2 linked regions of the Stieleria sp. JC731 genome follow. The protein of the gene in region 2 interacts with the protein of the main gene of each other region in a pairwise test. Links are inferred from orthologs where the notes say so. Each region holds a gene or a part of one and is shown on either strand. Other genes may lie near its edges.

The links.
Region 1: the proteins of def (region 2) and LOC67_RS04275 interact in binary tests that used the Escherichia coli proteins (3 or more experiments, as listed by UniProt). The link is inferred for Stieleria sp. JC731 from one-to-one orthologs.

Annotation. Positions count from the first base shown.
Region 1 is NZ_JAJKFQ010000001.1:1,301,942-1,313,475, reverse strand. What follows is about bases 2,820-5,668. They hold LOC67_RS04275 (aspartate-semialdehyde dehydrogenase), read left to right. Parts: upstream 2,820-3,628; coding sequence 3,629-4,708; downstream 4,709-5,668. Other genes in these bases: truA (tRNA pseudouridine(38-40) synthase TruA), read left to right, coding at 4,705-5,529; LOC67_RS04280 (formylglycine-generating enzyme family protein), read left to right, coding at 2,820-3,328. Also shown: trypsin-like peptidase domain-containing protein, read left to right, coding at 1-1,807; more of formylglycine-generating enzyme family protein, read left to right, coding at 2,162-2,819; serine/threonine protein kinase, read left to right, coding at 5,723-7,222; FHA domain-containing protein, read left to right, coding at 7,510-8,370; lipopolysaccharide biosynthesis protein, read left to right, coding at 8,571-9,929; NYN domain-containing protein, read left to right, coding at 10,031-10,912; serC (3-phosphoserine/phosphohydroxythreonine transaminase), read left to right, coding at 11,327-11,534.
Region 2 is NZ_JAJKFQ010000005.1:1,324,667-1,336,286, forward strand. Bases 5,924-8,858 are described here. They hold def (peptide deformylase), read right to left. Parts: upstream 7,716-8,858; coding sequence 7,131-7,715; downstream 5,924-7,130. Other genes in these bases: LOC67_RS15740 (flagellar motor protein MotB), read left to right, coding at 5,924-5,945; fmt (methionyl-tRNA formyltransferase), read right to left, coding at 6,085-7,047; mch (methenyltetrahydromethanopterin cyclohydrolase), read left to right, coding at 8,111-8,858. Also shown: FliG C-terminal domain-containing protein, read right to left, coding at 1-657; flagellar M-ring protein FliF C-terminal domain-containing protein, read right to left, coding at 679-2,211; flagellar hook-basal body complex protein FliE, read right to left, coding at 2,252-2,566; flagellar basal body rod protein FlgC, read right to left, coding at 2,566-2,997; flagellar basal body rod protein FlgB, read right to left, coding at 3,010-3,369; motility protein A, read left to right, coding at 3,747-4,517; flagellar motor protein MotB, read left to right, coding at 4,522-5,175; more of flagellar motor protein MotB, read left to right, coding at 5,172-5,923; more of mch, read left to right, coding at 8,859-9,067; RimK family alpha-L-glutamate ligase, read left to right, coding at 9,064-9,981; fatty acid CoA ligase family protein, read left to right, coding at 9,978-11,620. UniProt on the Escherichia coli protein: Removes the formyl group from the N-terminal Met of newly synthesized proteins. Requires at least a dipeptide for an efficient rate of reaction. N-terminal L-methionine is a prerequisite for activity but the enzyme has broad specificity at other positions.

The sequences.
Region 1 (11,534 bases), on a different replicon or contig from region 2:
GACGACTGCCCCATTCGTCAGCGGCGACTCGGCCGAGCACTCACCGAACGACTCCGGTCCTGCGATCCCTTTAGGCAGCGAATCGATGCGCGATGTCGTGCGGAATCCAGAAGACAATCCCACCGAAAACGACCATCGGACCAAACACAGCCGATCTGACCAACACAGCGACACACCGAATGACGCCCCAACGAAAAGCGTCGCCCAACGCAAACTGATCTTCCATCGCTTTGATCCCGGAAAGCCATCGACGCTTCGTCACCACATGGAAGTCGAATACGTCGACGACCAGCTTGACGATAGTCAGCATTCCGCAGAGCAGAACACAATCGGCCCGGATGACCGTCAAGCAAATGCACCTTTGACATTTAAGCCGACGCCAACTTCAAAGGCAGACTCGCATACATCCGAGCGTGAATCTTTCCCAACACGCATCGCGGTACCCAACCCACCAGTTTCTGGATCGCCAATACCGCCACCAAAATTTCAGGTGGTGGTCCATTCCGATAGCGAAGCAGGCTCCCCCGAGGCTCCTCCACGAATCCGCATCAACACCACCGAAAACGGTGAGCTGCAGCCAAGTGAATTGCAGACCGCCACGCGTCGATCGGCGGTCGAGTCACGTCGCGAAGTCGCGATCGAAATTAACCAACACCGACAACGCGGAAACGCAGCCAGCGCATTCCAGCAAGGGCTGGTCATGTTGGTCACGGTGTTGTCCGTCCTCGCTGCGGCTTGGTTTGTCGTCCCAGGAATTGTGGAGCGAATTCGCTACGCACAATACCGCGGGCAGCTTCGTGCGGAGTTTGAAGTTGCCAGTGAAGGGCTCAAAGACGTGTCGCTCGATTCGCTATCGCAGGCCTATCAGATGGTCAGTGCAGCGGTCGGTCCCAGCGTCGTTCACATCGATATCCAACGCGCTGCCCACCACAAGATCATTCACGACGACATCCCAGGTGCCCCCGCGATCCTGATCTCCGATCAAGGCAGTGGCGTCGTTGTTGACTCTGAAGGCTACATCCTGACCAATCGCCATGTGATTTCTGATAGCGATGAAATCCTGGTCACGCTTAGCGACGGCCGCCGAGTCGAGGGGGTCATCGTTGGCATGGACGAACTGACCGACCTGGCACTCCTCAAGGTAGACGCCAGCGGACTGATCCCGATCCCATGGGGTGACAGCGAACGGATTCGAGTAGGCTCACCCGTGTGGGCAATCGGCAGCCCCTTCGGACTCGACCGCACCGTGACGTTTGGCATCCTAAGCGGCAAACACCGCGTCGTTCGAGCCAAAGACCGGTATCAAGATTTCATGCAAAGTGATGTCGCGGTGAATCCAGGCAATAGCGGCGGACCGCTGGTCGATTCACATGGCACGATGGTTGGCATCAACACGGCAATCGTTGGCGATACCTACCAAGGCGTTAGCTTTGCCATTCCCAGCACTGTTGCCCAAAAGATCTATCATCAGTTGCGTGAGCACGGAAAGATCGAGCGTGGTTGGCTAGGTGTCTCGCTTGCCGAAGTCAGCGACGAAAAACTTCCAAGTGAAAACCATCGCTTGCGTGGAGCTCAAATTGCTGCGATCGCTGACATCCAATCGGGTGCTTCCCAAGCTGGCTTGGTCCCCGGCGACATCGTGACGCGAGTCGAGGGTGAAACGATTCGGGATGTCGATCATTTGATGCAAGTGATCGGCAACGCGATGGCGGGAACACGCGTCGAGATGCTGATCCTTCGAGACGGCGAAGAAAAGAAGTTCGACGTCAAACTTGGTCGTCGCCCTCCTCAACTAGACCGACGCTAGGTTCGACAATCCAAAAGGTCACACTTCGATCAGCTGGTCTGATGTTTCATTAAGCAGCAACAGACCACGATTAGATCAATCGGGGAACTAACCCCCGATCGATCAAATCCGGCTGATGCAGATCAGCTTTTCAGTTGGTCCATCCACGACAGACCACCCGCTAGTGGTTGCGATTGCCACAGACAGAAACAACGAAGCCAGTCTGTCACACCAACACAAAATGCGATCGAAATCGATTCATAGGTCATCTATAATTCCGTTGATCCAAATCTGATCTTCCATGCGGCCGATGATGGTCGCATCCCTCCGCTATCTCGTACCCCACCTAACATTGTGAAACGGTTGCTCTCGAGCTTGCTCTGTTTTTCGACCTTCCTTGTTGCGGCTTCGTCGACCGACGTCTGCTTTGGCGAAGAAACGCCTGGAATCGCGAAAGAAAAACCTGCAGAAGGCCCCTTTGTCAAAGTCGACGAAGGCTACATGGTTCCTTACGACTATCGGATTCCCGGTACCAATCAAACGATTTCGATGGTGCCTGTCCCTGGTGGCGAATTCATGCTCGGCAGTCCCGAGAGTGAAGAAAACCGTCGTGAGGATGAAGGGCCACAAGTCAAAATCAAAGTCGACCCGATGTGGGTGGCCAAGACCGAAATCACTTGGGGCCAGTACAAAGAGTACATGGACCTATACGCGATCTTCAAAGACTTTGAAGCCGACGGTGTCCGCCCCGTCAATGACAACAACAAAGTTGACGCGATCACCGCACCGACGGAACTGTACGAGCCGACGTTCACGTTCGAATACGGTCAAGATCCGAAGCAGCCCGCCGTAACGATGACACAGTATTCGGCGCAGCAATTCACCAAGTGGCTCAGCCTGATCAGCGGTCAGCAATATCGATTGCCTACCGAAGCGGAATGGGAATACGCAGCGCGTGGCGGTACCAAAACCGCATACTCATGGGGCGACGACTTAGACGATATCGACGACTACGCATGGTACTTTGACAATGCTGATGACGGCCAAGTCGCCGCTGGTAGCAAGAAGCCAAATCAATTCGGGCTCTACGACATGCACGGCAACGTCGCTGAGTGGACGATCAATGCGTATACCGAAGACGGCTACAAGAGCTTTGCCGACAAGAAAGACTTGCATGCTGTTGACGCGGTCATTTGGGCCGACATGCCTTGGCCATGTGTGCTGCGTGGTGGCAGCTGGGAACTCGACGCTGAAGAGCTTCGCAGTGCAGCCCGATTGCCAAGTAACTACGAAGAATGGAAAGCAGACGATCCGAACTTCCCACGAAGCCCTTGGTGGCTAACAAGTGATCCCGCTCGTGGTGTCGGCTTTCGAATCTTTCGGTCGTATCAGCCTCTTCCCAAAGAGAAGATCACAAAGTTTTGGGAAGCCCAAGACGAAGACACCATCCTGGATGTGAAATCACGCATCGATGGTGGCCGCGGCGGACTCGGTCTGGTCGACAAGGACCTTCCCAAAGCGGTCGAAGAAGCCAAAAAATAAGCGACTTCAACAGCTCGCAAACGCCTACCACCCGCACGGACAACAAACCAGTCCGTTCGGGTGGTTTTTAAATGCAGTACCAATGCCAGCCCTCCCCAAACTTGCCATGGCCAAGCAGCCTGCAATGACCAAGCTAAGTGAGCGGGAGCGATGCCGTCGCTACAGGTGGGATCGCCCGGAGGGGTTCACGAACGGTGATTATGAATCGTGGCTTTCAAATCGACGTTCGTGGCATAAACTTATTGGGCTTGCCGAAGCTCATTTGTTGTCTGGATCGTAATCCGGGGCGGTGCGAACCGGATGACAAACGGAGTTGTCCATCGCGTACATTCACCCTCGAACCCTAATTCTGGACTTACCCCCGTGTACGAAACACTGGCTGTCGTTGGTGCTACTGGCGCCGTCGGACGAATCGTTTTACAACAGCTTGAAACGCGTGATTTCCCATACAAGCGTTTGAAGTTGCTGGCTTCTCAGCGTAGCGTCGGTCAAGAAGTCGTCGTCAAAGGTGAGACGATCAAGATCGAATTGCTTGCCCCCGGAGCTTTCGAAGACGTTGACTTGGTAATCGCCAGCACTCCCGACGAAGTCTCAGCCGAGTTCGCTCCTTACGCGGTCAAAGAAGGTGCGGTCGTCGTCGACGAAAGCGGCTTTTGGCGCATGGACCCGACGGTCCCCTTGATCGTTCCTGAAGTGAACCCAGAAGCGATCGGCAACCACAAAGGCATCATCGCAAGCCCCAACTGCAGCACCACCCAGATGGTTGTCGCCTTGGCGCCAATTCACAAGGCTTGCAAGATCAAACGCGTTGTGGTCAGCACCTACCAAGCGACCAGCGGTGCAGGCTTGGCCGGCAACGTCGAATTGATGACCAGCACACAGAAAGTTCTCGATGGAGAAACACCATCGTGCAAGACGTTCCAGTATCCGATCGGCTTTAACTTGATCCCACAGATCGGAAGCGAGAAGTTCGAAGGTTACACCAGCGAAGAAATGAAGATGGTGTATGAGACTCGCAAGATCATGGGTGACGAAGACATCCAAGTTTGTCCGACCGCAGTTCGCGTTCCTGTGACCATCGGACACAGTGAATCCATCTTGGTCGAAACCGAAGAACCCATCACGGTCGAACAAGCAACGGAATTGTTTAACCAGGCCGCTGGAATCACCGTTGTAGACGACTTGCAAAATCGCCGGTATCCAATGCCACGTGATTGCGATGGCCGTGACGACGTCTTCGTCGGTCGGATCCGCCGTGATATCAGCGGCAACGGCAACGGGATCGCATTCTGGTGCGTTAGCGACAACCTTCGAAAGGGTGCCGCGACCAATGCCGTTCAAATCGCCGAGTTACTGCAGCAGTCGGTCGCCTCAGCTTGAACGATTCGGTAAGTCGTACGTTTGCCTTGGTGATCGCCTATGACGGAACGGACTATGCAGGTTGGCAAGTCCAGCCCGATCAAGCGACCATCCAAGGCACGTTGCAAACTTCGATCCGGCGCAGCACCGGTCAAGACGTGACCGTGACCGGAAGCGGCCGAACGGATGCAGGGGTGCATGCGTTTGGCCAGGTTGCCAGCTGCCGTTTTCCCAACTGGACCGCTTCCACCGAAGCATTGCTGCGGGCGATCAACTCACGCCTTCCCAATGCAATCGTCGTCAACGAAGTCCACCAGGCGGACCCAGATTTTCATGCCATCCGTGACGCGCTCGGTAAACGCTATCGATACCAAATTCAGGTTCGACATCAGCGAAACCCATTCGAACACCGCTATCGCTGGCGGTTAAGGCGTCTGGTTGATGTGGAATTGATGAAGATTGCCGCGAAAAAAATCATCGGCCATCGCGACTTTTCTAGCTTCGAATCGGCCGGTGCGGAGCGTAAATCCTCCGTCCGTGACGTTAGGGACTGTGTCGTGCTCCCTGCGCAAGATTTTGATCAGACAGGTCACCTTGCGATCGAAGTAGAAGCCAATGGCTTTCTCTACAACATGGTGCGTAATATTGTCGGCACGTTGGTCGAGGTTGGGCTGGGCAAGCAACCGCCCGAATGGATCGACGAAGTGCTGGAGCAAAAGAACCGGATCTACGCCGGTCCGACGGCTCCGCCCCAAGGGTTGTTTCTGAAACATGTTCACTACCTGCCGGGCTATCGCAGCACAATCACACCGGATCGACACGCGCCTTTAACCGATCCTTAACATTATTTGGGTTGTGATACCCGATAATGCGTTCAACTCATCGCCCCTAAACGCGACACCGTTTGGGGCGGCCGGATCAAAGCAACTGGCTTTGAACGGAAACATTTGAAACAGGACGTTCTTTAGAAAACGCCTCCCGCATGGGTTGCCGAAGGAGATCGAGTTTCTAACGCGTTCTTGGACAAGCTTATTTATGTCGGTAAACACCACGACCGCAGCCGAACCGGTTCTTGACGACGCGACGCGCGATTTTGTGCGGCGATCGATGCATGCCGGGCTGGTCGAATTGCCCGACATCAAGAAGGTCGTCGTTTCCCTGATGGCTGAGGACACGCGGTTCTCGCCAGAACGACTAGCGGACGGGTTGGTGGGAGCCAACTTATTAACGCCATGGCAAGCACGTAAGCTGCTGACCGGAAAAGCCAAGGGTTTCTATCTTGGCAACTACAAGCTGATGCGACCGCTGGGTAAAGGCGGCATGGGCGTCGTCTTCCTTGCCAAACACTCGGTGATGAATCGATTGATGGCACTGAAGATCCTTCCCTCCGAAGCATCCAAGGACGCCCGCCGGATCGAAAGGTTCAAGGAAGAAGCACGAGCCTCAGCGAAGCTGGAACATCCCAATATCGTTCAGGCCTATGACTTTTCCGAGGCCGACGGCAAGCTTTATATCGTGATGGAGTACATCGAAGGCGTCGACCTTCATCGTGCTGTTGTCCGTGACGGAGTGATGTCTCCGGCGGAATCACTTGATGCGATGATCCAATCGACTGACGCCCTCGCACACGCACACCAACGCGGGATCGTTCACCGCGATATCAAACCGTCAAACATGTTGCTACGCGCCGACGGCGTCATCAAAGTCAGCGACATGGGATTGGCCCGCATCGGATACACCAACGGTTCGTCCAACGAATCGCCCAATCGCTTGACCGGCACCGCCGACTTCATCGCGCCCGAACAAGCAATCGATAGCCAAACGGTCGATGCACGAGCCGACATCTATTCGCTCGGTTGCACTTGGTATTTTCTGCTGTGCGGGCGTCCGCCGTTCACTGGCAATAACGTTGCCCAACGCCTAGCCAAACATCAGACCGCACCGGTCCCATCGGTGAACAGCCTGCGATCGGATTGCCCCAAGGCAATCTCAGAACTGATCCAGAAAATGATGGCCAAACGCGCCGAAGACCGCCCCGCTTCGGCAGCCGAATTGCTGGTTCAGCTAAGACGTCTTCGCGGGACGGTTGCCAACGGTGGCGACCTTTCAGACCGACGAATCTCTTCTCGTGTTGCTTCGGATGAATCGCCTAGCCCAAGCTCGATTGACGATAGTGGGCCACTGAGGGATGCCGGTTCATCCACAGTTTCGGAATCCATCGACATTGATTTCGGAAGCCTGCCGCCTGTGGACTTATCAGCGCTTCCGCAGGTTCCGGTATCGCCACTGTCGACATCACAGCAGTTCGCCGTCCCAGCCAACAACGGCAAGTCCAACCCAAAGCACAGCTCACAAAATTCGAACGCGAATGGTGATTCCCAAAACATTTTGCTGGGAGTCGGCCTGGCCTTGTCAACATTGGCCTTGCTTGTCGTCGTTGGAATCACGTTCTACCAACTGACCAAAGAAGAAAAGAAAGAACGCCCACTGAAGGCGATGGAAAACGGCAAAGAGATTGTCGTTTTTCAAGAGTAGCTTGACAGCCAAAACGTTGACGCATCGTTGCTTTGCAGGTCTTGTGATCGTGAGAAGAGCATGGCCAGGGGATTTGTCGCCCCCTGAGTTTGATGTTTAGGTGAAGAGCACTGCGGGAATGAGCGACACTAGCCCAGATTTAAGTCGTCGATGTGATCGTTTCGACCTGATGGCCGCGATAACTATCCATACAAACCACTCGCATCAACCGCATCGTCCGTCTATGATTCGGGAGTGAATCTTCGATCCCCCCAACTGATCCTGTTTAGCCCCACTTATCTGACATAATGCCTGTCGAACTCGTTATGACCGAAGGCAGTCGCGCCGGCACCGCGGCACCGATTCATCTCGGTTATTACTTGGTGGGGCGCAACAAAGAGTGTCAGATTCGCCCTAAGAGTAAATCGGTTAGTCGCCGCCATTCGTTGCTGCTTCACAACGAAGATGGCTTCGGCGTGATGGACCTGAAAAGCACCGGCGGGACCTTTCTAAACGGCGAACGGATCGAACCGCACGTCTGGCAAGTTTTGAACGATGGCGATGAACTTCGCTTCGGCAAAGTCGGCTTTGCGGTTTCCATGAAAACGCCAGCCCTTGCTGTCACCCCCGAAGCCGACAGCGTCGCAGATCCAGCGTCGACCAGCGAAACCCCGCAGTCCTGGCAGAACTTTGATGTCGCTCAGTTCCTAGAAGCTGAAGATCAGATCGAGCAGGAAATTCGCTATGACTCGATCCGGCAGTTACCAGGAAACAAGGTTAACGGGTCCAAAGTAACCGGCTTATCCAAAGACGCTGACGACGCGGAAATCAACCTAGCTGAGCTGGAACACGACGCAAAGTCACACGACACATTCATCGGCAATGTCCCTGATGCCGATGCCGCTGGCGAAGATGTCGAGAAGCTAGACGTCGAAGTCGATGCCCAGCCGAAGAAAAAGCCGCCGCGAAAAATCGATCCTAAAGAGTACAAACGCAAACCGAAGCGATCGTTTCAAATGCCTCGTTTCGGAGGTGGGTTTGACACCACCTTCGACTGGAAGACCACTGCAATGATTTTCGTTGCAATCGGTATCATCAGCTTTCTGGGTTACCAGATCTACAGCTTCTCCGCCGGTCCGGAAATCGAAGTCCGCGAAAGTTTGGATTAAGTTGGCACGGGAACGAACAAGTGCTGTGGAAAGCCACACGTTTTGATCGTTTGTGTCGTACGCATCCGGCTTGGTTAGGTTGGCCCATGCTTTACCGCCGCTGCTTGATAGTTGCGTGTTAACCGCGTGTTAGCATTGTCGGACATAGCCGCGTTTCCTGATTCTGATTTACTGCCAAGGCGAACTAAACTCGTCACACCATGGTGCAAAAACTTGTGACGGACGATTCGCAACAGCTGCGTCAAGACGCAACTGATCCTGCAGAAGCCGTCAGTGACAGCGCGCCATCGCAATCCCTTCGCTCCAAAATCGCAAAACAGTTCGTCGGCACCGTCGGTGTCGCATTTCTGATCGTCGTCCTGCAGATGGGGCAGGGGATTCTGCTGGCGCGAAGCCTCGGCCCGACAGGACGTGGTGAGTACGCGACGGCGATGTTCGTTGTGCAGTTGCTGCTTTACATCGGCATGTTCGGTGGGCTTGAAGTCATCTGCCGTCATGCCGCTGAAGCCAAATTCGATGCAGAACGCCTACGCCGCGCGGCTCTTAAACTCGGCTTAACCACCGGGCTGGCCACCACCGGTGTCGCGATCGTGTTGAATGTCGTAGCGCTGCCGGCGGACAAACGCTACCTGATGCCACTGGCGTTCATCTGTGCCTTGTCACTGACCGGTCAGCAAGTGCTGCTAATCATGACCGGTATCGATCGCGGACAGGGACGTTTTGGAACGTACAACCTCCGTCGTGTGATCGGTGCGGCAGCGTTCCCGGTGCTTTTACTGGCGACGGAACTTGCCATGGGCGTGACCCTATTAACCGCATGCGTTCTTTTTGTGATCGCATCGATCGTTTCAATGGCCGTCTGCATCTACGGCCTACGCATGCCGCTGCGTGGCCCCAGTGCTCCCTCGGTGCCTGGCTTGATTAAAGAGAGCCGTCCTTATGCGTATTCAATGTTCGCGACTGACCTGTTCGAACGACTCGACCTGTTGCTGATCCTGTGGATCGCAGGGCTACGCGATCAAGGATTCTATGCGGCGATGGTGCCAGTGGCGTACCCACTGACTGTCATCCCCAACACCATGGGGCTGTTCCTTTTCAACGCAGCTGCGGGCCGCAAGAATCGACTTCAGATCATCGATGTGCATCGAATCCTGGGCGGCTCGATCGCTGTGCAAACCGTCTGCACAATCGTGTTCATGTTGTTGATCGCATGGGTCATCGAATGGCTTTATGGAGCCGAGTTCGTTCCCGCAGTCCATTTCGCCTATTGGCTGGCCCCTGTAGCGGCGATCAAAGGAATCTTGCAAGGGCTGGACAGCTACGTCAAAGGCCGCGGTCAACCGCTGGCGGCGATTCGATGCCGCTTGATTGCGATGGCCACGATGGTGCTCGTCGCAATCCTTCTTCAGCCTTACTATGGCGCGATCGCCGTCGCGATCGCAGCTCTTGTCGGACAGGTGCTTTGCTTGGTTTGGCTATCGGCGATTGTCTACACCGATGTCGCTCGGCAACAATCGGAATCGGATTTAACGATCGACCATCAAAACCCGGCGATGTAGCGATGCGGATGGTATGCGGACCAATTTTTTGGTGAGCTGCTACAATCGAATTGATGAATCCAATCTTGAATACTCGCCATCGGATTGTTTGGTGAACCGTTGTGTCTCTGCTACTACTTATCGACGGCTACAACATCACCCAACCGATCCGCACGAAGGCATCAGACCCTCGGTGGCTTGAAAAGAATCGGCGCGTGCTGCTGCGTGATTTGGTGAAATATCTCGATGACGAGACTCGACATCGGACCTGCGTCGTTTTTGATGCCGCGAACCCACCGAAGGATCGTGCGAGCGAGTATCAGCATCATGGGATCAAAGTCCGTTTCGCCGTCGGCTATCCCACAGCCGATGACCTACTGGAAGAACTCATTCGAGGTCATCACACGCCCAAAAAACTGATGGTGGTCTCCTCTGATCACCGAGTTCAAATTGCAGCCTCCCGACGATCTGCTGCCTTTCGTGACAGTGAACCATGGATGGATGCGCTGACCGATGGGACCATCATCCTGGCCGACGGAGAGTACTACTGCGTCGAAGGATCGAGCAATCCGGGGTCTTCAAAAGCCTTGTCGGAAAAATCGAAAGGGCAGGGCGGTGCTAGCGCGGCACCGAAACGTTCTGGACAAATCGATTCTGGACCAAACAGACGACAAGCGTCACTGAAACCACGGCAGCCTCTTCAAGAGATTTCATTGTCGGATCCAGAACTGGAAGAACTGCTCGCGACTGACCGTTTGCTCAAGCAGAAGGCTCCTAAAACAAAGCCTAGACCGTTGCCCGAATCGAGCGGAAAAAGCTCAAAGACACCTCCCCCCAAAGTGCCTCGAACGGGCAAGACAAAACCAACAGAACCGCCGGCGAAAAAAGCGAACAGCAAAACGCCGGACTCCAAATCGCAGCAGGGTAGGGTGGGAAAGCCTCGAATCGAGGATTCTGATGAAGTTAACGATTGGATGCGAGAATTCGGATTCGAACCGGAGTAAGTTCCTCGATCCGCTTGGGTGGGACGGACTCGATGGGTGACCCGGCGGAAGCCCCCCTTTACCAGGGGTTTTGAAATCGAGAAAATTCGTGCGAAATCGACGCGTGATGTTCTCCTAGGAGCCAAGCTTCAAGCACGATCCTGCCGTCAGTGATACGTGTCTGGAACAGCGGCCGAATCAATCCAGGGAGCTGATCGCGGCAAAACACGGTGACGTACAGGGCGACATACACAGTGGCAGAACAGCCCGTTGGAGGGTTCACAGTGCCATTGATGGCCTCCTACGGAAATTCTTCGGGTGCCAGCGGCCGAAAATTCTGTGCTTCGGCAAAGGCAAGTTGCTCCTTTCGCAGTCGCCCGACTCGACATAGAATCCCCGCTCATCCTCCACTTCCCCAACCAATCGATGCGATCGATGACTGCAACTGCGACCGATCAACGCGCCTACAATTTTTCTGCCGGACCAGCTGTTTTGCCTGAGTCGGTTCTTGAAGAGGTCCGCGACGAGCTGTTGTGCCTGCCCGGGGCACGTGCTTCGCTGCTTGAATTGAGCCACCGCGACAAGGTGTTTATTGACATCTTGCACGATGCAGAAAACTCGATTCGTTCGCTGTTGAACATCA
Region 2 (11,620 bases):
ACGCGGCAGCGAACGCATCATGTTGGACATCTTTTGCGAGCAGTCGACTTCGATTTCTCGTTCTTCGACCTTCAAAGCCATCTCGAGTGTCTTGTTGAAAATCCGCTGCTGGATCATCAAGGTGACTTTGGAGGGTTTGGCCAGTTCCAGGAAAACCTTGGGACGCAAAAAGTCCGGCATCAGCTCCAGCGTTTTCGCGGCGTGTTCGTTCGCAAGCTTTCGCAGCACGATGGCGGACGCGGCAGGCAGCTCTGCTTTGAGAGCTTGAGCGACTTGGTAGGGGTGCATGCGATTTAAGTCGCTGATGACATCCCCGGTCAGCTTTGGCTGTTCGAACTTTTTGATTGGTTCCAGTTCGACATCAAACGCTTCTTCGGCGATTTGGAAGATGCGAGGGCCGTCTTCGTCGTCATAGTCACCATCGGCGCCGGACTGTTCTTTGTTCTGAAGTGCCAGTCGAAAATAGTGCTCGAAGTCATCGATCACGAGATCGATCTCTTCGGGGCTTGGAGGGTAATCCCTAAAGTCGTCGAGCGCTTGATCCAGTTCAACGCGCGCAGGACCTGTGATGCCTTCCCGAGCCATGTCGGTGGCTTCGTCGCCCATCAGGTATAGCAGAAGCGCTAAGCGTTCCTGTCGCGTTAACATTGTTTTCATCGCGGCAACCTCGCTCCGCTATCAGGCGGCATTCTGCTTACCAGAATCTTTTGCCCCACTATCGCCGGACCACGCTTTGACGACCTGCGCGAAGACCTCCGGATTGTCTTTGATCAATCGAGACAACTCACTGACGCTTTCGCTGCGAGCGGCACCGAGTTGGCCCTCCCCGCCCGCCTGGCGAGAATTGCTGCTTGGACCAAACTTACGCAGCAACATAAGACCTAGCACAAAGGCCAAAAGGGCGGCAATCGCAAGCGAGGCCTTTTCGACGATTGAGGTAATCTTCGTCCAGTCAAACGAACTGACCGGTTCAGCCGGAGTCAGCAAAGTGTCAGAGAATGGCACCAGTTTGACGGAAATCATGTCGGTGTCGTCACGGAACCCGACGGCGGTTTTAACCGTCTCGGTGACCGTTTGTGCCAAGTCCGGCAGGATCGTGCCGTCTTCTTGTTTGACACCGGTTGCTTCCGAGTTGACCACGACGCTGACGGTCAGGAAATTTCGAACGGGGGTGGAGTTAGCTGAGGTTTCCTCCGTGATGGGGACCAGGTAAGTCGTTTTGATGTTTTCCGTTTTGCTTTCCATCCCGTTTTTAGCATTGCTGCCCGCCGAAGCGTTCAGGTTGGAGGCAACGCCGGCTGCCCCGACGGGGGCCGGTTGAACGTTGGTAGTGGTTTCCGAAACCAAGTCTTCCTGGCTAGGAACGGCACCTTTGCTATCGTATTTCGTGATCTTTCGAGAGCCCTGGGTGAAGGTCATGTCCATGCTGACTTGGACGTTGGCGTTGCCATAGCCAAGGAACTTGAACAGCTGGTCTTCGGCCTTTTCGGCGAGCTTTTGCTCTAGGTGAGCGGTGTATTCGACTTGGCTAGCAATCTGGCCGGCCTCTTCATCGGGCACGGTGTAGCTGCGTCCGTCGCGGTCGGTGATTTGAACCGCTTCGGGGGCAAGGTCTTCCACCGCGTACGCGACGAATGAAGCGATCGACGTTGCTTGTTGTTTTGACAATTGGCTTCCGTCACGCAACGTTAGAAGAACGCTGGCGGTAGGGGCTGATGTTTTACGTTCAAATGGTCCGCGATCGGGGACGTTTAAGTGCACGTCCGCGTGCTCGACGATTTCGATCTTTTCGATCGTCGCTGCCAAGCTGTTTTGCTTCTGAATGCGAGCCTGAATTGCGCGCTCTTTGGGGCTGCTAAGTGCGCCACCGAGCATCGATCCGCCGCCTTGGCTGCTATCGGAAACGCCATGCGTGCGTGCCAGGAGCCTTGCTTTGGCAAAGTTTCGTTTATCAACCATCAGGTTGCCGCCAGCACCTGAGAGTTGATATTCGATTCCGGCTTTGTCGAGGGCGTCAATAACACGGTCCATTTTGTCACTATCCTCTTGACTGACCAGCGTGACATAGCTTGGCTGGACAGACCAATAGCCGACGCCACCGATGGTGACGAGGCATAAGACAGCGAGCAACAAGATTCCCACGCGACCTGCGGGGGAACTCTGGTGCCAGATGGACAGCAGTGAATCGATGTAAGGTTGGATAACGTTCAATGTTCGTCAAATGTTCGCGTGGGGAGAACAGCTGTGACGCTTAGAATTGCATACGCATCAATTCGTTGTACGAATCGATGATTTGATTACGGACTTCCATGAAAACTTGGAAGGACATTTCGGCTTTGACGACTTCCATGACAACCTGTTGGACGTCTTCGGTTTTACCGCTGACAAGGTTGTTGATGGCTTGTTCGCTACGAAGTTGGTCTTCGTTGGCTTGAGCCATAAGATCGAGGAAGACGTTGCGATCGGTTGTTTGTTCCGAGGGCGAAAGTGCTCCCGCGGCTTGAGCAGGATTGCTGAACCCGGGCGACTGAACATTAACCGATGCGACAGGCGGCAAAGCAGACATCACTGGCCTCCTTGAAGAAGCGTTAGGGTTTGTTCGACCATCTCTTTAAAGACACTGATCGCCTTGGTGTTCGCTTCGTACGAACGACTTGCGGTGATCAAGTCCACCATTTCCTCGGGGATTTTTACGTTCGACAGTCGGACAAACCCATCGGCGTCGGCATGTGGATGCGAGGGGTTGTAGACGGTCGGAAATTCGCTGGCGTCGGGCTGGACACCAACGACTTGGACACCGTGCAAGGCGGCGGCTGACTTCGGATCCGTAAGGGGATCGGCGGCCGCTGAAAACACCACTGCTTGGCGTCGGTAGGGATCGCCGTTTTCGGTCATCGTTGTCGACGCATTGGCCAAGTTGTTCGCAGTTACTTCCATGCGGAAGCGTTCTGCGGCAAGACCGGATGCTGCGATATCGATTGTTGGAAAGTTGACCATGACGGTTAGCCCTTAGCCGGATATTGCTCGTCGCATCGTCGCGACTCGGGACGCAAGTAACTGGTTGAACGATTGAAACGCAAGCGCATTCTTTTTCAGTTCTGCGACTTCCTGTTCCAAGTTGACGTTGTTGCCGTCAAGACGTTCTTCCAAACCTTCAGGCATCTCAATGGGAAGTTCCGTTGAGTTGCTACTCGTTTCACTGCTTGAGTCACCTTGGGAGAGCTCGAGCATTTTTTGAAAATCTAAACGCTTGGTTTGATATCCAGGCGTATTCACATTCGCGATGTTCTGGCTGACCACGCGATGTGTCTTCTCGCTCGCGTTGACCGCGGAGCTGAGTAAATCGATTTGGTAAAATATTCCGCTCATGCCAGTTGTATCGGCCTGTGAAGCTATAAGCGTTAAGGACATCTTGCGGGGAAAACCCGCCAATCGCTGTGATTCAGCGATCTAGGCCTGAGGGTGTTCCCTCAATTGCCTCATCACGACCTGCCTTTGAAGGGATCTTCAAGTCGATCCCTATGGATGAACTAAGAATCGAATGAGGGCTTGTTGCAAGAGTGTGTTGCTGCCCCGCGTGTGAAGCTGTTTTGAAAGCTTCATCCCGGCCGGTCACAACGCATCCTCCCGGTCAATCTTGCAGCATTGTGAATTCGCACGGGTGGGTGCGTTTTCTTGCGCGCCCTCTGACTTGGCAACTCCCAATTTCGCGGCGACGGCCGCCCGCAAGAAACGATTCAGTAAATATGGATATAGCGACAATCATTGGGTTGATCATGGGCGCAGGTTTGATCCTCGCCTCGATCGCGATGGGTGGAGGTGGTCTCGGCCCCTTTATCGATATCCCCAGCGGTATGATCGTCTTTGGTGGAGCGATCGCGGCGTCATTGATCAACTTCCCATTGAAGATGAACTTGGGCGCCTTCTCTGTGATTTTGAAGACGTTCTTGTTCAAGCTGCCTTCACCTCAAGACACCATCGCCCAATTCAAAAAGTTTGCCGAGGTGGTTCGTAAAGACGGCCTGTTGGCTCTCGAAGACCAAGCGTCACAAGTCACCGATGACTATATGAAACGAGGCTTGGAATCGTTGATCAGCGGTGTCGCTGCGGAGGACGTCGCGCGGTCGCTGGAAATCGAATTGTCGTACATCGAACAGCGTCACGCCGCTGGTAAAAAAATCATTGACGCGGCCGGTGCGGCTGCCCCTGCGTTCGGGATGATCGGAACGCTTATCGGTCTGGTTCAGATGCTTCGTTCTTTGGACGACCCCAGTAAGATCGGTGGTGGTATGGCGGTCGCGTTGCTGACGACGCTTTACGGTGCGTTGGTGGCTAACGTTGTCTGTATTCCCTTGGGCGGAAAGCTGGAAGCACGCAACGCCGAAGAATCCATGATTCGCGAACTGATGATCTGCGGAATCACATTGCTCGGCGAAGGTGAAAGCCCACGTGTGGTCGAAGAAAAATTGCTCAGCTTCCTCGCCCCGAAAGCTCGACGCTCGATAGCGAAGGCATAGGTTCATGGGTAAGGATAAACCGCCAGATCCGCCAGAAGACATCCCAGCGTGGTTTATGACGTACAGCGACGTGATCACGTTGCTGATGACGTTCTTTATTTTGCTGCTAACCTTCGCGACGACCGAACCGGAACGGTTTGAAAAAGTAACCGTCAGTGTTTTTGGACGCGCCGGTGCGACAGGCGTTGCAGGACACAAGCATGATCAGCTTGATAAAAACACATGGACCACTCGTATTCGTTCACGAGTCGCCCGTATCGCAATGCAGGGCAGCGAGATGCCGCCGATCGAAAAGGAGATCGCGACGGCAGCGATCGGTAAAGGACTGGAGGGACCATCGGAGGATGCAGCGAAACGCGACGTGATGAAAACCTTCGCCTTCGAGCTTCCGCTTAAAAAGATGGTGGGCGACGACTTGAAGGTGAACCGTCAAGGTGCGCAGGCAGCCGCGAAGCTGGCAAAGCAACTCGAGTCGCTTAGCATCCACTGTGTTCTAGAAATCTCCGATCGCAATCTCGAAGATCATGTCTGCGCCTTCGCCGACTATCTTTATCACACCGAAAAAGCTCGACCCGGTCAGATCGGGACCGCCATCTCGGACAAGGTAACAACCGGGATGGTGCGAGTGGTACTCGAGCAGTATCAGAGTGGACGATGAGCAAGAAAAAGAAAGCTCCACCGAGTGCACCTAGTAAGGCCTACTTGGTTTCATTCGGCGATACGATGACGGCGCTCTTGGCGTTCTTTATCGTTCTCAACTCGCTCGCCAAGGAACAAACCGGTGCGAACCTTTATTCTGGAACCGGTTCGTTTGTAAACGCATTCACCAGTTCCGGCACACCAGGGCATCTTGGTGGGAACCGATCAGCCGATGTCATTCAGAAAGAGTCTCAGGCACCAATCTACGCACTCGCTGAAAACTTAGATAAAAACGAAAAGCAAGATAACTTTGGGCCAGATGAAAACAACAACCACGAGCGGGTGATTGACCGGGATCGCGAGCAGTTTCAAAAGTTTCTGACCGATCTTGAACAGAAGATCGATCTGAAGACGCTGCCGCAAATCGAAGATCAGGTCGTTTTTGATTCGTTCCAGCCACCGGACCCGCAGACGGGAAAGCTCAGCTTGCAAGCGACGCAACTGATTTCCGAGGCTCTTTCAAAGATGCGTGATGAACGCATGGTGATGGAAATAGTCTTGTGGGCAAACATGCCAAAGGCATCAAGCTTGAAGCGGACGCTTGATAAGTCGGTCGAGATGAGAACGGAAGTCGAATCCACGTTTTGGATGGACCAATCCACTCGGTCGCGGATCAAGTATCGCGTCAAGCCATGGCTGTTTGCCGACGCCAAGCGACCTTACCTTTCGGTGATCTTAGGTCGCAAAGGCGCGGAGACTGCAATTTCCAATGCCTCAACATCTCAGTGACCGAGTTTCGGCTAGTGCTTCATTCCATATGGAAACACGGGTTCGGGTCATCAGCCGACCGAACGTTCGCCGCGGTTATTGCACTGAAGCCGTGGCTAACGCCATACGGCCAATCCTAAAATCGAGTTGCAACGAAGCACTAGGACGGTTGAATAAAACTTGTGCCGCGCTGAAGCTGATGTCCTCGCAGCCACTGTTCGCCACTCATTTGATTCTTGCCAGCGGGGCGCAGCTGGTCGATCTGTAAAAAGCCGTCACCACAGCGCACGATCAATTGTCCTTCGCCGGTGACTTGACCCGCGGCCAGGTCGGTTGCGTCGTTTTCAACGGAGCTGACTTTTAGGATGGCGATCCGTTGCGGCGGTTTGTTCTCGCGAAGTTGGACTTCGGTATAGGCAATCGGCCAGGGCTGCATACCGCGGACGTGGCAATCGATTTTGGATTGTGACCATGCCCAATCGATCTGAGCTTCTTGTTTATTCAGCCGCGGAGCCTTGGTGGCTTTGGCTGGGTCCTGGATCTCGCCGATAGTTTCTTCGCCATTCCACTGGCGAAGCTTTTCGATGGATTCCATCACGAGATCGACGCCAAGACTTGAAAGACGTTCTTCTAATTGACCTGACGTTTCTTCCGCCAAGATATCCGTGGTCGCGCTCGCCAAGATCGGGCCGCCATCCAGCCTGGGCGTCATGTGGATCACACTGACACCGGTTTGAGGGTCACCGCTCAGCAACGCACGCTGAACCGGCGCCGCGCCCCGGTAAGCTGGCAGCAACGAACCGTGCAGATTGATACCGCCAAGCTTCGCCGATCCCAGTGCTGCAGGTTTCAGGATTTGTCCGTAGTCACAGACAACCATTAGATCAGCACCCAGTTGCTGCAATCGCGCTACAGCCTCTTCATCGTTGATCAACATCGGGTCCATGATCGGCAGACCATGTTCGGTTGCCCAGGTGCGGACCGGTGCCGGAGGCGGACCTTTGCGGCTCTTGACTGGAGGTTCCGGTTTGGTGACGACCGCGATGATCTCGTTTTCGGATTGGCGGATCGCTTCAAAGCTAGGAACCGCGAACGGGCCCGTGCCCATCAAGATAATTTTCAAAACGTGGAGGCTCCGTCAGATGCACGCTGGCGAAATGTTGACCGTCAAATCTTCTGACCCGACTGAAATGTTCACGCGACCGATCAGCAATACTTCTCGGTCCAATGGCTCAGACGTTGGATTAACTCTTCGTCCGACGGGATCGCGCCGGTCGCCTGTTTCGAACGGAAGTCTGTCTCGAATTCGTCCAGTTCGTACTGCAGCTCCTGCGCGGCTTGGTCGTTCATCCGGTCGAAAAACATTGTCCCGTCGAGGTGATCGATTTCGTGCAAGAACACACGGGCTAGGAATCCGTCGACCGTCGCGTCGATCGCGTTGCCGGAAATGTCGTATGCACTGATGCGGATCGACTTCGGACGGATCACTTCACCGGTCAAACCTGGTACGCTCAGGCACCCTTCGCTGGAAGCGACATTGCCTTTGGGGCGTTGGACTTCCGGATTCAAAATGACGAATTCCTCGCCCTCGCCCCGTTCACCGGTTGGATTGGCGACAAACATTCGCAGCGGCAGGTCGACTTGATTGGCGGCCAACCCGACGCCCTTGTGTTCGTACATCAAGTCCAGCATCTCCTGGGCAATCTGCTTTAATTCGGCATCGACCTTGCGGATCGGCTTGCTGACATAGCGGAGCGTCGGGTGCGGATAATGAATGACTTCGAGCGGCATGACGGTCAAAATGAAAAAAGAGTTGGCGTTTCAAGATCGACTATAATGACGGATCGATTCGGTCTTGTCATTCGGGTTGACTAAATATCGTCGACCAAGTCCCTTCGATGGTCCTCGCCCCCTCGACACCCTCTTTCTGGTTTGCGAACATCGGGACCGCTTCGGAATCCCCGTAACTGGCGGTGTTTTCGCTTTGATGGGATATCGAAACCGATGTGATCTGTGTTGGGAAAGTGATGGTGGACCGCCAAAACTTGCCTACTGGGTCTCATCGCGCATTTGTCTATTCTGCCCGACTCGCCCGATCGGTCTGGCGGCTTGGCAAAGTTAATTTGCCGATTCAGCTTGCTTCTCCTGACGTGCCCACATCTCTGCCTCGCCGAACCCAGATTGAAATGAAGTTGTCACCGAACCAGCTGGCAATCCACGTGATCGAAGGATTGGAGGCGAACTTTCAGAGTAAAGTCGCGATTCGAACGATCGCCGGAGCACGCGTTTTCGATTTTGGTATCGAAGTTCCTGGCGGTTTGTCGGACGGGTTGGCGCTCGCGTCGGTTAGCATGGGGGGCTTGGGCAATGTCTCGCTGTCCCCCTGTGATCGCGAGCGTTACATCGCCAGCCACCAAGTTCTCGTCGCAACCGACTTTCCCAAATTAGCTTGCTTGGGTTGCCAGTACGCGGGCTGGCCCGTTCAGACCGATGACTTCTTCGCGATGGGAAGCGGACCGATAAGGCTGAAACGAGGCCGCGAAGCAATGCTGCAAAAGTATGAGCTTCGCGACGAAGCTTCCGAAAAAGTGGTTGTGGTTTTGGAGGCCGAATCGTTTCCTACCGAATCGACCATCGGTTTGCTGTGTGAACAAGCCGGGGTTTCGCCCGACCAGCTAAGCATCTGTATCGCGCCGAGCACCTCCATCGCAGGAAGCGTCCAAGTGGTTGCCAGAAGCATCGAAACGGCGCTACACAAGATTGATGAACTTGGGTTCAACGTTTCGAATGTCATCAGCGGTGTGGGGGCTGCTCCGTTGCCTCCACCCGCAAAACGCGGTGACGTGATTGGTGGGATCGGTCGGACGAACGATGCGATGCTGTATGGTGCCGAAGTCACACTGTATGTCGACTGTGACGATTCAGACGTCGAGTCGATTTATCAACGTTTGCCCAGCTGTTCGTCGAACGATTTTGGCCGTCCGTTCGCAAAGATCTTTGCCGACTACGATCACGATTTTTACAAGGTCGACCCTTCGCTATTTAGTCCGGCTGTGGCCACCATTTGCAATCTGCGAAGCGGTCGCAGTTTCAGCGCCGGCAATCTTATGCCGCAGGTTTTACAGGAATCGTTCGGGGCATGAGCGTGGGACGCTTGCCGGTAAGGTTTCTGGTTCTTGGCCCCGATCAAGGCTGGCATGCGAACCAGTTGCGAACGGCTTGCCGGCATCGTGGAATCGATGTCGATTTCGCCGCATATGAGTCGCTGCGTTCGACTGTCGACCAGTGTCCACGCAACGAGTGCACCGCAGGCTCGCTCGAGTCGTTCGACGCAATCTTGACTCGGACAATGCCAGCGGCATCCATGGAGCAACTGACATATCGTTTGGCTGTGCTGCATTCGATTGCGGACAACTTGGGTGCAACGCAAACACCGATTGTGAATTCGCCTCGTGGCTTGGAATGGGCGATCGATAAGTTTGCGACATCGATCCGGCTAGCAAGTTTAGGGTACCCAGTACCGGAAACTCATGTTGTCCAGAATCGGAATGACGCTTTGGCAGCGTTCGATTCATTGGGGGGCGACTGCGTCATCAAGCCAATCTTCGGTGGTGAAGGTCGGGGGGTGATGAGAGTTCAGGATCGCGAGTTGGCATGGACATGCTTTTCGACCCTGGAACAGCTGCAAGCGTCCATCGTTGTGCAGCGTTTCGTCTCGCCTGGCGGTCGCGACACGCGCTTGCTGGTGATCGGTGATCGCGTGCTTGGGTTTCGCCGAACTAATGAAAAATCATTCCGGACAAACGTAGCCGGTGGTGCGACATGTGACATGATCGCAGTGGATTCAAAGCTTTCCGAAGACGCTTTGCGGATCACTGGTGCGTTGAAGCTCGAATTTGCTTCCGTCGATATCATCGACAACGACAACGGTCCCCCGTTATTCTTGGAGGTCAACGCGATTCCCGGATGGAAAGGGGCTCAAACCGTGTGTGGCGATTCAATTGCTGAAATGATTATCGAAAGACTTTGGAACTTATCGGATAAAACGAGTCAATGACCAGCCAAGTTCGAGATGGGAATGTCGCTTCACGACTTGAAGTCATCGCTTCGTTGACCCCCGGTGCGATCGCGACTGCCGAGCCGAGAGGTCCTAGGACCGCCGACGGGACTCGCAGTTATTCACTGACCACGTTTGAGAATCTTGATCGTCAAAGTGATGCGATCGCGTGTGGTTTGGTGCGTTGGGGTCTGCGCCCGGGAATGCGCGTTGCCATGTTAGTGCCGTTCGGGGCAAAGTTCATCGAACTGGTTTTTGCGCTGCTGAAATCCGGTGTCACGGTGATCTTGATTGATCCGGGAATCGGCCGAAAACACTTGGTGCAGTGCTTGTCAGATGCCAAGCCCGACGGATTCATCGGGATCCCCAAGGCGATGGCGATTCGCACTTTGCTGAAGAGGAAGTTTCCGGCTGCGAAATGGAATGTGACCGTCGGACGGCGACTGTTTTGGGGCGGCAAAACCCTGGAACAAATCAAAGCGATGGGCATGCCACAATCCGGCGAGAACATCAAGGACGTTTTGCCGAGGATCGAGCGCTCGGATCCGGCCGCGATCATCTTCACCACCGGTAGCACAGGGCCACCCAAAGGCGTCTTGTATACACACGGAACGTTTCACTCGCAGATCGATCGAATCCGCGAACGCTACGACATCCATCGTGGTTCGCGTGACCTGGCTTGTTTTCCGTTGTTTGGGTTGTTCGACGCCGTCATGGGAGTGACCACGATCATCCCGGATATGGACCCGACGCGGCCGGCTGATGTCGATCCCCAGCGTTTGATCGAAGCAGCCGAACAATGGGAGGTCGACCAGTCATTCGGTTCACCCGCGCTGTGGAATACGGTCGTCCGTTGGTGTGAAAACAATGGCGTTGCGGATCCGTTTCCGACGATGCGACGAATCCTAAGTGCAGGTGCTCCCGTTCCGGCATCCACGATGATCCGGTTGCGGCGGCTGTTGTGCGAAGACGCAGAGATCTACACGCCCTACGGCGCGACGGAAGCATTGCCGTTGGCATCGATCGAGTCACGACAAATCATCGAAGAAACCGGGCCGGCTTCAGAACGTGGAAAAGGCGTCTGTGTCGGAACACGATTTGACGATGTCCATTGGAAAGTAATCCAAATCAATGACGGCCCAATCGAATCGATGGACGACGTCGTCGAGCTACCTCGCGGTAAAACTGGCGAACTGATGGTGACTGGCCCAATGGTCACAAGGCAATACGTCGTTCGCGAGGATCAAAATGCGATGCACAAAGTCGCGGACGGAGATCGAGTTTGGCATCGAATGGGCGACGTCGGATATCTCGACGATCAGGACCGTTTCTGGTTCTGTGGACGCAAAGCTCATCGCGTGACCAACGGAAAGAAAACTTGGTACACGGTGCCTTGCGAAGCGATCTTTAACGCTCATCCGAAAGTCTACCGTTGTGCGTTGGTTGGCAGAGGCAAGGCGGGTGAGCAGTCGCCGGTCATCCTTGTCGAACCGATTCCGGAAGCTTGGCCAAAAACTGAGGCAGAAAAGAGTCGGCTGGTTGAAGAGCTGCGCACGCTCGGTTCGCTGAATCCACTGACCTGCCGCATTGAAGAAATCGTCGTTCGCGATCAACCCTTGCCAACGGACATTCGTCACAA